2 regions of the Amycolatopsis dongchuanensis genome follow, and region 1 is predicted to be linked to the other one. Evidence: riboswitches for the same ligand, from Rfam matches in the RefSeq annotation. Region 1 holds a riboswitch; the other holds the start of a gene.
The links. Region 1 has a riboswitch for cobalamin ahead of ABFX51_RS32770 (ABC transporter substrate-binding protein). Riboswitches for the same ligand answer to the same signal wherever they lie in the genome.
Positions count from the first base shown of each region.

Region 2: linked by a shared signal. The riboswitch ahead of metE (5-methyltetrahydropteroyltriglutamate--homocysteine S-methyltransferase) and the one ahead of ABFX51_RS32770 (ABC transporter substrate-binding protein) in region 1 are both predicted to bind cobalamin.

Region 1 covers NZ_BAABIB010000134.1:7,923-12,626, reverse strand. The annotation lists gene ABFX51_RS32780 (hypothetical protein) at 1-194, opposite strand, end outside; gene idi (isopentenyl-diphosphate Delta-isomerase) at 662-1,258, shown strand; cobalamin riboswitch at 1,256-1,442, shown strand; gene ABFX51_RS32770 (ABC transporter substrate-binding protein) at 1,501-2,502, shown strand; gene ABFX51_RS32765 (hypothetical protein) at 2,499-2,888, shown strand; gene ABFX51_RS32760 (FecCD family ABC transporter permease) at 2,885-3,916, shown strand; gene ABFX51_RS32755 (cytochrome P450) at 4,380-4,704, shown strand, end outside.
Region 2 covers NZ_BAABIB010000120.1:66,744-71,447, forward strand. The annotation lists gene metE (5-methyltetrahydropteroyltriglutamate--homocysteine S-methyltransferase) at 1-1,707, opposite strand, end outside; cobalamin riboswitch at 1,805-2,030, opposite strand; partial or broken gene ABFX51_RS39725 (Chromate resistance protein ChrB) at 2,158-2,469, shown strand; gene ABFX51_RS31100 (hypothetical protein) at 2,534-2,683, shown strand; gene ABFX51_RS31105 (hypothetical protein) at 2,868-3,086, shown strand; gene ABFX51_RS31110 (epoxide hydrolase family protein) at 3,629-4,704, opposite strand, start outside.

The DNA.
Region 1 (4,704 bases):
AGCGGCCGGTGCACGAAGTTGTCCAGCAGGCCGCCCGGCCCGTTCCGCAGCCCGCCGAACGCGTAGCGGATGTCGAAGTTCAGCCCCAGCCAGCCGGACGACACGAGCGCGACCCCGGCGGGCACCAGGAGGAGCGGCCAGCGCCTGCGCACGGCAACGGGCTCGACGGTCCGGACGGGAGCGGTGGTGATCACGCACCATTGTCACCCATTCGAGTGATGGGCGGCCCTGGGGGTTGTCCTGGCGCTGCCCAGGATCTGCGCTGCCCTTCCAGAAACTCCTGCACCATCCCGAAAAGCAAAGCCAGCCGACGCTCCTCACCCGAGTCCGACGGTTCTTCGCTCGCCCGCTTCTCGACCAGCTTCGCCGCCAGCCCTGGTGCCGGACCCGGCGGCGCAGGCCGCACCCCAGACCGCCCCGTGCGAGGGCGCACGCGGCGCGACCTGCGGCGTCACTCGTCTCGACACCGCCGACTCACCACTGCTCGGCATCTGCCCGGCGCAGGGTGAGCCTCTGCCCGGTCACGCCGCAACCCGGCCTGCTCCTCACCTGCGCGTATCGCTCATGTGACCCTCCCCAGCCGGGCGACGATACCGGCGCCGAACCCGTCCTCGCGGCATAAGGTGCTGTTGGGGACTGTCACGGCGAGAATCGGAGTCGAATGGAACAGGTCATCCTGCTGACGGAGTCGGGCGAGGCGAGGGGCGTGCTGGCGAAGGCGGACGTCCACCACACGGAAACGCCGCTGCACCTGGCCTTCTCCTCCTACCTCTTCGACGAGGACGGCCGCCTGCTGCTGACCACCCGGGCCAGGACGAAACGGACGTGGCCCGGCGTGCTCACCAACACCTGCTGCGGCCACCCGGCCCCCGGCGAAGACCTATGGGAGACCGTCGGCCGCCGGGTACGGCAGGAGCTCGGGGTCGAAGCGAGCGACATCACACTGGTGCTGCCGCGGTTCCGCTACCGCGCGGTCATGCCCGACGGCGTGGTGGAGAACGAGATGTGCCCCGTGTTCCGCGCTCGCACCAGCGGCGAGCCGGCGCCTGATCCGTCCGAAGTGGACAGTTACGAGTGGGTGGAGTGGCCCGCCTTCGCCGACGACGTGCTCAGCGGGCGCCGCGCCGTGTCGCCGTGGTGCGCGGAGCAGGTGGCCCAGCTCGTCGAGCTCGGGCCGGACCCGCTGGCGTGGCCCGCCGCCGACGCGTCGGCGCTCCCGCCCGCCGCGCGCGGGAACGGGGTTCGCCCGGTCGCGTGATAGCGTGCGGGAGCCAGTCGCGCCCGCACCCCGCGGGCCAGGGAATCCGGTGCGAATCCGGAACTGACGCGCAGCGGTGAGCGGCGACGGGCGGGACATCCGGCCACTGGACCCGACGGGTCCGGGAAGGCGTCCCGCCCGGACGACCCCGAGTCCGAAGACCTGCTGGCACCCGGTGCCCCGGCGCCGGGACGTCCGTACGGCTGGGCTCCGCGTATGAGCCCTCGACGCGAGGGAAACCTGTGCCGGTTCCACGTCTTCCGCTCGTCCTGCTCACCGCGCTGGCACTCGCCGGCTGCGCCGCCGCCCCGCGGGCCGGGGCCGGTCCCGCCCGGACCGTCGACGACTGCGGCCGCCAGGTCCGCGTCGAGAAGCCGCCGCAGCGGGCGGTGGCGCTCAACCAGGGCAGCGCCGAGATCCTGCTGTCGCTGGGCCTCGGCGACCGCATGGTGGGCACGGCGACGTGGACCGACCCCGTGCTGCCCCAGCTCGCGGCCGACAACGCGCGCGTACCACGCCTCGCCGAGAACAACCCGTCGTTCGAGCGGGTGCTGGACACCGACCCGGACTTCGTGAGCGCCTCGTTCGTGGCCACGCTCGGCACGGGCGGCGTCGCCACGCCGGAGCGGTTCGAGCAGCTGGGCGTGCCCGCCTACGTCTCCCCCGCCGACTGCCTGAAGGACAACAGCGGCGACGGCGACGGCGCCCGCACGGCGCCGCTGACGATGGACGCGATCTACACCGAGATCCGTGACCTGGCGAAGCTGTTCGACGTCGAGGACCGCGGGGAGCGGCTGGTCGCGGACCTGACGGCACGGATGCATGCCGCCACGGCCGGGATCGACGCCTCCCACGTGCGGCTCATGTACTGGTTCGCCAACTCCGAGTCGCCCTACCTCGCGGGCTGCTGCGGCGCGCCGGGGATCATCACCACCGCGCTCGGCGCGCAGAACGTCTTCGCCGACACCCACGCGGAGTGGCCGCAGATCAACTGGGAAACCGTGGCCGAGCGCGACCCGGACGTCATCGTGCTGGGCGACCTCACGCGCCGTTCGCAGACCGCGGAGACAGGGGCGGCGAAGATCGCGTTCCTCGAGTCCAACCCCGTCACGCGCAACCTGACGGCGGTGCGGAACAAGCGTTACGTGCTGTTGTCCGGGCAGGCGCTGAACCCGACGATCCGGACGGTCGACGGCGTGGCGCAGGTGGCGCAGGCTTTGCGGACGTTCGGGCTGGCAGGGTGAGGCGGCTCGGTTCGGGCCGGTGGTTGAGGCCGGGGCGGGGGTTGTTCGGGGCGGGGCTGCTCGGGATCGCGCTCGCGGCCACGATCCGCCCGGCGGGACTGCTCTGGAACCGGTGGCTGCTGCCGGGGCTGGCGCTGCCCGTGGTCTCGCTCGCGGCTACGACCACGACCCGCCCGGCTGGGCCCAGCTCGCTGGGGTCGCTGCTTCCGAGGCTGGCGCTGCTCGGGATCCCGCTCGCGTGCGCCGTCGCGACCTGCCCGGCTGGGCCCAGCTCGCTCTGGTCCCTGCTGCCGGGGCTGGTGCTACTCGTCGCCGGGCCCAGCCCAGTCTCATCGCCGCTGCCCGGGCTCGCGCCGCTCCCTCTCACGATCGGACTGGCCGGGTGAGGCGGCTCAGCCCGCTCTGGTGGTTGCTGCCGGGGCTGGTGCTGCTCGTCGTCTCGCTCGCGGTCGCCGTCACGATCGGTCCGGCGGGGCTGAGCCTCGGCGAGGTGTACTCGACGCTGCGGGCGCACCTCGGCCTCGGCGAACCCACGCTCAGCCCGCTGCGGGACGGGATCGTCTGGCAATTGCGCACGCCGCGGGCGCTGCTGGCCGCCGTGTGCGGGGCGGGGCTGGCGGTGTGCGGGGCGGTGTTGCAGTCCCTGCTGCGCAACCCGCTGGCCGACCCGTTCGTGCTCGGGGTTTCGTCGGGCGCGTCGACCGGGGCGGTGCTCGTGGTCGTGCTGGGGTTCGGCGGCGGTCTGGTGTCGGTGTCGACGGGGGCGTTCGGCGGGGCGGTGGTTTCGTTCGCGCTGGTGCTGGTGCTGAGTTCGGTGCTCGGCGGGACGACCGACCGCACCGTACTGGCCGGGGTCGCCGCGATGCAGTTGTTTTCGGCGCTGACGTCGTTCGTCGTGCTCACCGCGGCCGATCCGGAGACGACGCGGGGGGTGTTGTTCTGGCTGCTCGGGTCGCTGGCGGCGGCGTCCTGGCCGGAGGTGGCGGTGTGCTCGGCGGTGCTGGTGGTGGCGCTCGTGGTGTGCTTCGGGCACGCCCGCACCCTCGACGTGCTGGCGTTCGGGAGGGAAACCGCGGCGGCGCTGGGCGTGGCGATGGGGCGTACGCGGCTGGTGCTGCTGTGCGTGACGGCCCTGCTGACGGCGGCGCTGGTGAGTGCGGTCGGGGCCGTGGGGTTCGTCGGCCTGGTGCTGCCCCACGCCATGCGCGCGCTCACCGGCCCGGGGCACGCGCGCCTGCTCCCGGCGACGGCACTGAGCGGCGCGATCTTCCTGGTGTGGATCGACACGCTGGCCCGCACCGTGCTCGATCCGCAGGAGGTGCCGGTCGGGGTCGCCACGTCGATCGTCGGCGTGCCCGCCTTCCTGCTGATCCTGTACCGGCAGGCCCGGGCCTCGCTCCGGGCGAAGGCTTGAGGGGCGCCTGCCGCCGGGCGGCCCGGCGGGGCCGAGGGCGGTGGCGCGGCGGAGGCCGGGGGCGGCTCGGCGGGAGCCGGGGCAAGGCGGGAACCGGGCGCCGCGGCGGAGGCGGCGCGGCCCGGCGGTAGCAGGAGCGATGCGGTGGCAGCCAGGCGACCCGGCGGGAGGCCCGGGGCACGGCGGTGGGCGGGCGGCGCGGCGGCCCGGCGGCCAGACAACGCAGCGGCAGCCGGGAAGCGCGGCGGCAGCCCGAGGGCGCAGCGGCAGCCGGGGCCGGTGCAACAGGAGGCGGACAGTGGCGGCGGTCCGGCCCCTGCCACTTGGCTACCCGCCGCCCACCCCGATCCCCCGAGCCCCACACCTCCATCCGAGCGATGCTTTAAATCAGTCGCTTGACTTACGCTCCTCCACCCCGGTTGACTGCCCACACACCAGAGCCGCAACCGGAGGGAGATCCACCGTGACCACGAGTGAGGCCGGTCCGGCGCTCCACTACCCCCTGCCCGCACCGGCGGCACTGGAACCGCCCGTCGAGTGGGCGGAGCTGCGGCAGCGCTGCCCCGTCGCGAAGGTGCGGCTGCCCAGCGGCGACCAGGCATCCCTCGTGACGCGCTACGACGACGTCAAGCAGGTGCTGTCCGACCCCCGCTTCACCCGCACCGGCGAAGGCTCGGCACGCATCGCGGCCAACGAGTCCGGTGGGGTGTTCAACAGCGAGATGGCGCACGTGCTCCCCCAGTCCGGCGAGGGCCACCAGCGCTGGCGCCGCAGCATCGCGAAGTGGT
Region 2 (4,704 bases), on a different contig from region 1:
AAGGGGTTGGTCGTCGCGGACGAACGACCAGGCGAGGATCGTGACCGGGCCGGTGAGCATCCCCTTGACCGGTTTGGGTGTGAGACTCTGGGCGTGGCGGGCCCAGGCCACAGTCATCGGCGCCGGACGGGAGACGTCGCCGTAGAGGATCGGCGGGCGAACACAGCGCGAGCCGTAGGACTGCACCCAGCCATGCGCGGTTGTGGCGAATCCGGTGAGCAGTTCGGCGAAGTACTGCACCATGTCGTTGCGCTCGGGTTCGCCGTGCACCAGCACGTCCAGGCCGAGGTCCTCCTGCAGCCGGACCACGCGCTCGATCTCGGTACGCATCGCCGACCCGTATGCGGCCTCGTCGAGGGTGCCCGCTTTGTGCGCCGCACGAGCCTTGCGGACCTCGGTGGTCTGCGGGAATGAGCCGATCGTCGTGGTCGGCAGCGGCGGCAGTCCGAGCGCGGCCTGCTGTGCCGCGGCGCGCTCGGCGTACGGCGCGCGAACGGCGTCCTCGGGCCGCATCGCCGCGATCCGGGCGCGGACCTCCTCGTCGGCGAGCGCGGTCGCCGCCCTGCGGTCCGCGATCGCCTGCCGCGCAGAGGAAAGCTCGACGTCGTCGCCGCGCAGTGCCTTGCCGAGCAGCACGACTTCGTCGACCTTCTGGCGGGCGAAGGCGAGCCAGCCCTTGAGCCGTGAGTGCAGCCCGGCCTCACGCTCGACGTCGTAGGGCACGTGCAGCAGCGAGCACGACGTCGAGACGCTCACCTTGCCCGCCACACCCATCAAGGTGGCGGCGTGGGCGAGCGCGCGGTCCGGGTCGGTCCGCCAAACGTTACGCCCGTCCACCACTCCGGCCAGGACCTCCTTGTCACGCAAGGCCGGCTCTGCCGCCACGGCGTCCACAAAGGATCCGTCGGTGACCAGGTCGACGGCCACCGCCTCGATCGGGGAACGGGCCAGCACGCCGAGCCCACGCCCCAGGTGACCGAAGTAGCCGGCGACGAGGATCTTCGGCCGCTCGCTCTCGTCGGCAAGCCAGTGGTAGGTGCGGATCAGCGCGTTCAGCTCGGCCTCGGTGCGGTCCGCGGCGAACGCCGGCTCGTCGAGCTGCACCCACTCGACGCCCTCGGCATGCAGCCGTCGCAGCAGCTCGACATAGCGGGGCAGCAGCGTGTCGAGCAGGTCGAGCGGCCGGAAGTCCTTGGTCGTGGACTTCGCCAGCAGCAGGAACGTCACAGGCCCCACCAGCACCGGCCGCGTTTCGATGTCCAGCGCCTTCGCCTCGCGGTACTCGTCGACCGGCTTGGTCCCGGCGAGGGTGAACGTCGTGTCCGGACCGACTTCCGGGACAAGGTAGTGGTAGTTGGTGTCGAACCACTTCGTCATCTCCAGCGCGGGCGCGTCCTGGACGCCACGAGCTGCGGCGAAGTACGTGTCCAGCGGCGACAGCCCGAGGCGGGTGAACCGTTCGGGCAGCGCGCCAAACAGCTCGGCGGTGTCGAGTACCTGGTCGTAGTGCGAGAACGTGTTGGACGGAATGGAGTCCAACCCCGCGGATGCCAGGTCACGCCAGGTTCGTTCCCGCAGTTCCCGGCCGGTTTCCCGCAACGCGGCTTCGTCGATCTTGTGCGCCCAGTAGCGTTCCAGGGCGCGCTTGAGTTCTCGGTCCGGGCCGATCCTCGGGTAGCCCAGCACCGTGGTGCCGATATCGGTCACAGCTCTCTCCTCGCGAGCTCGTCCACCGAGTCCGAGCACGCGAGAAAGCCGCGTTTCGGTCGTGCCCATCCCGCGAGGCCCGGACTCACGCGCGCCGTCGGCGCGCGTACCACGGGCAGGTCTTCGGACTCGTGGGCGCCCAACTCGCACCTACCGGCCGTCGCTTCCCGGACGCCGCTGCGTCCAGTGCTGGACCACTCGCGTGGTGACGGCTTTCGTTCCCACATACCGCTGCGGGGCAGTCCCGGATTCACACCGGGTTCCCTGTTGTCTCACCCGCACGCGTCACCGCGCCCAGGCGAACCAGTGGTGCAGCCAGTCTAGTGCCCCCGGTTCGGCGGGCAAGTGAACAGATCCACCTCACCAGGCTCGTGACTCTCGGCGAGGAACAGTGCCCGACCCTCCCCAACCTGTCTTTACCTGCATGTTGTGACGTGCGTCTCATACGGTGTGACGCACGAACCGGGCGAAAGTTCTTGGTTGCGGATCAGCGCCTCCACCGCCGAAGCCGCGGGTTCGCTGCGCACGCTGGGCGTGCTCTACCTCCAGCAGTCGGTGCGCCTGTTGCCCGCCCGGCGCGAGGTGGCCACGCAGATGCGCTGGCTGGCCGGCCGGATTCGCCACCAGGGCGGCACCGCCCCGATCCTGTCGATGGCGTTCATCGAGCCGACCGAGGAACAGGCCGTGGTCGCCGAGTGCAACGCCGCCCGCGACGCGGAGTACGCCGAGGTGCTGGAACGACAGCCGGAACTGCGGCAGGAGCCGGCCGACGAGCAGGCGCGTCGTCGATCACGAACTGCGAGTCCGGGGCACGCAGAACCTGCGTATCGCGGACGCGTCGGTCCTCCCTCGCATCACCTCGGGAAACACCATGGCTCCGTGCGTGGTGGTCGGCTACCGGGCTGCCGCACTGATCCACGGCCGAGCCCCCGCCTCGCTCGCCGCAGACGGCGACGCGGACGCCGCGGGCCGATGAAAACACGCGGTCACCGGATCAGTCGGCGTCACCTTCATTCGCTGCATCCGGTGCGGCGGCCGACCGACGCACGACGCGAGGTGTGGAGTTGTCACGTCGTTTCACGCACCCCCGAGTATGAGCGCTGAACTCGTTCTCTGGCGAACTTTGCCGCAATGCAGAAGAACCAGCTCGACTCGCTCTGATGGCCAAGTGCGCCGGCCCCGACAAGCTCGCCGAGACCACCGGCGCCGCCTCACCGAAGCGCGCGATTCTCGGTACGGCGCAGGGCACGCCGGCCGATGGGCGCGACCGGGATCTGCTGGGACAACAGGCCGGCGGATTCGTTCTGGCCGACGTCCCAACACGAGCACTACTACCGGCATGCCTGCACCGGGAAGTCGGAACTCGTTGCCGCGATTGACAGTTGGTGCGTTTCTACAACAGTGTGCGGTGGCACCTTCGTAAGCCCCTGTCCGCCGTTCGGCGTGAACCTCATGTGTTGCCATCGGGACAGGAACGGCCAACTCGCGGGACAGGGGGCGAGTTGGTTCGCATGCATCCAGTGTGGCGTCCGGCGCGTCAGACGCAATCAACGCCACAGTGGACGCGTTCCGAGCTCAGGCGAGTTGGCGACAGATTGTGCACGCAAAGGAGCCTGCCATCTCATCGACTACCTACACGGGACACGAAGTAGGGCCGAGATGTCCACTTTGAGAACTTCTCATAGGAGTCGTGAGTGGTAAACGGGGTTTGAAGCCCTCGTTTCAACCCAGGGGCGTCGGCACGGACCAGACATACAGGCATAACCGTGCATTCGGCGACCCGCGATGATTTCCTGTGGACGCTCAGGACGCGGCCCGCCGACTCGGAACGACGCCGTACCCCGCCCTGAGGTCCGCGAAGGAGGCCCTGTCGCCAGGCAACCGTCACGTCACCTTTGACTCGTCCTTCAATACGGTCCCCCTAATGATCGCGGGCCTGACGGAAGGCGTTCCTGAGTTCGCTGACCAGCGGGCCGGGCTTTTCCCAGCCCGCGAAGTGCCCGCCGTACTCCATCTCGTTCCAGCTGATGATGTCGTGGTAACGGTGTTCCGCCCAACGCCGGGCGGTCGGGTAGGGCTCGCCGGGAAACAGCGTGAAGGCGGTGGGCACGGTCACCGTCTCCTCGTTCTGCGCCTGTGCGCTGCGCGGCGTCGCCCGCGCCGCCTCCCAGTACCAGCGTGCGGCGGAGGCTCCGGTGCCGGTGAACCAGTACAGGGCGATGTTGTCGACCTGCTGTGCCACGCTGACGCCGCCGCCCGCCTCGGGCCGCCTGTCCGAGAAGTCGACCAGCGCCTGGCCCAGCCACGCGGCGAGCCCGGCCGGAGAGTCGAGCAGAGAGTAGCCCAGTGTCTGCGGGAACACGCTCTGGACGATCGCATGGGTGGGACCGGTCCTCATGAAGCTGTCACGCTTGGCGATCATGATTTTTTCGGCGTCGTCCGCCGCGGCCAGGTCTTCGGGCAGGGGGGACGCGAACGGCATGGTCAAATGCAGCGCGGCGACCCGCTCGGGCTCCAGGCGGGCCAGGTTGATGCTCACCGGCGCGCCCCAGTCACCGCCGTGCGCCCCGAAGCGCTCGTACCCGAGCCTGGTCATCAGTTCCGCCCAGGCCCGCGCGGTGCGGCCGGGGTTCCAGCCGCGTTCCCGGGGCCGCTCGCTGAAGCCGAAGCCCGGCAGCGCCGGGATGACCACGTCGAAGGCGTCCTCGGCGGCACCGCCGTGCGCGACCGGGTCGGTCAGCGGCCCGATGACGCTCTCGAACTCCAGGACCGAGCCCGGCCAGCCGTGCGTCAGCACCAAGGGAAAGGCAGCCGCCTCGGGCGAGCGCACATGCCAGAACGCGATGTCCAAGCCGTCCAAACGGGTGCGGTAGTGCGGTATCGCATTCCACCTCCGTTCCAGGAATCGCCAGTCGTGCGCTCGCCAGACGTCCAGCAGGCTCTGCAAGTGGTCCAGGCCGATACCTTGCGTACCGTCCTCGACCGTCTCCGCTTCAG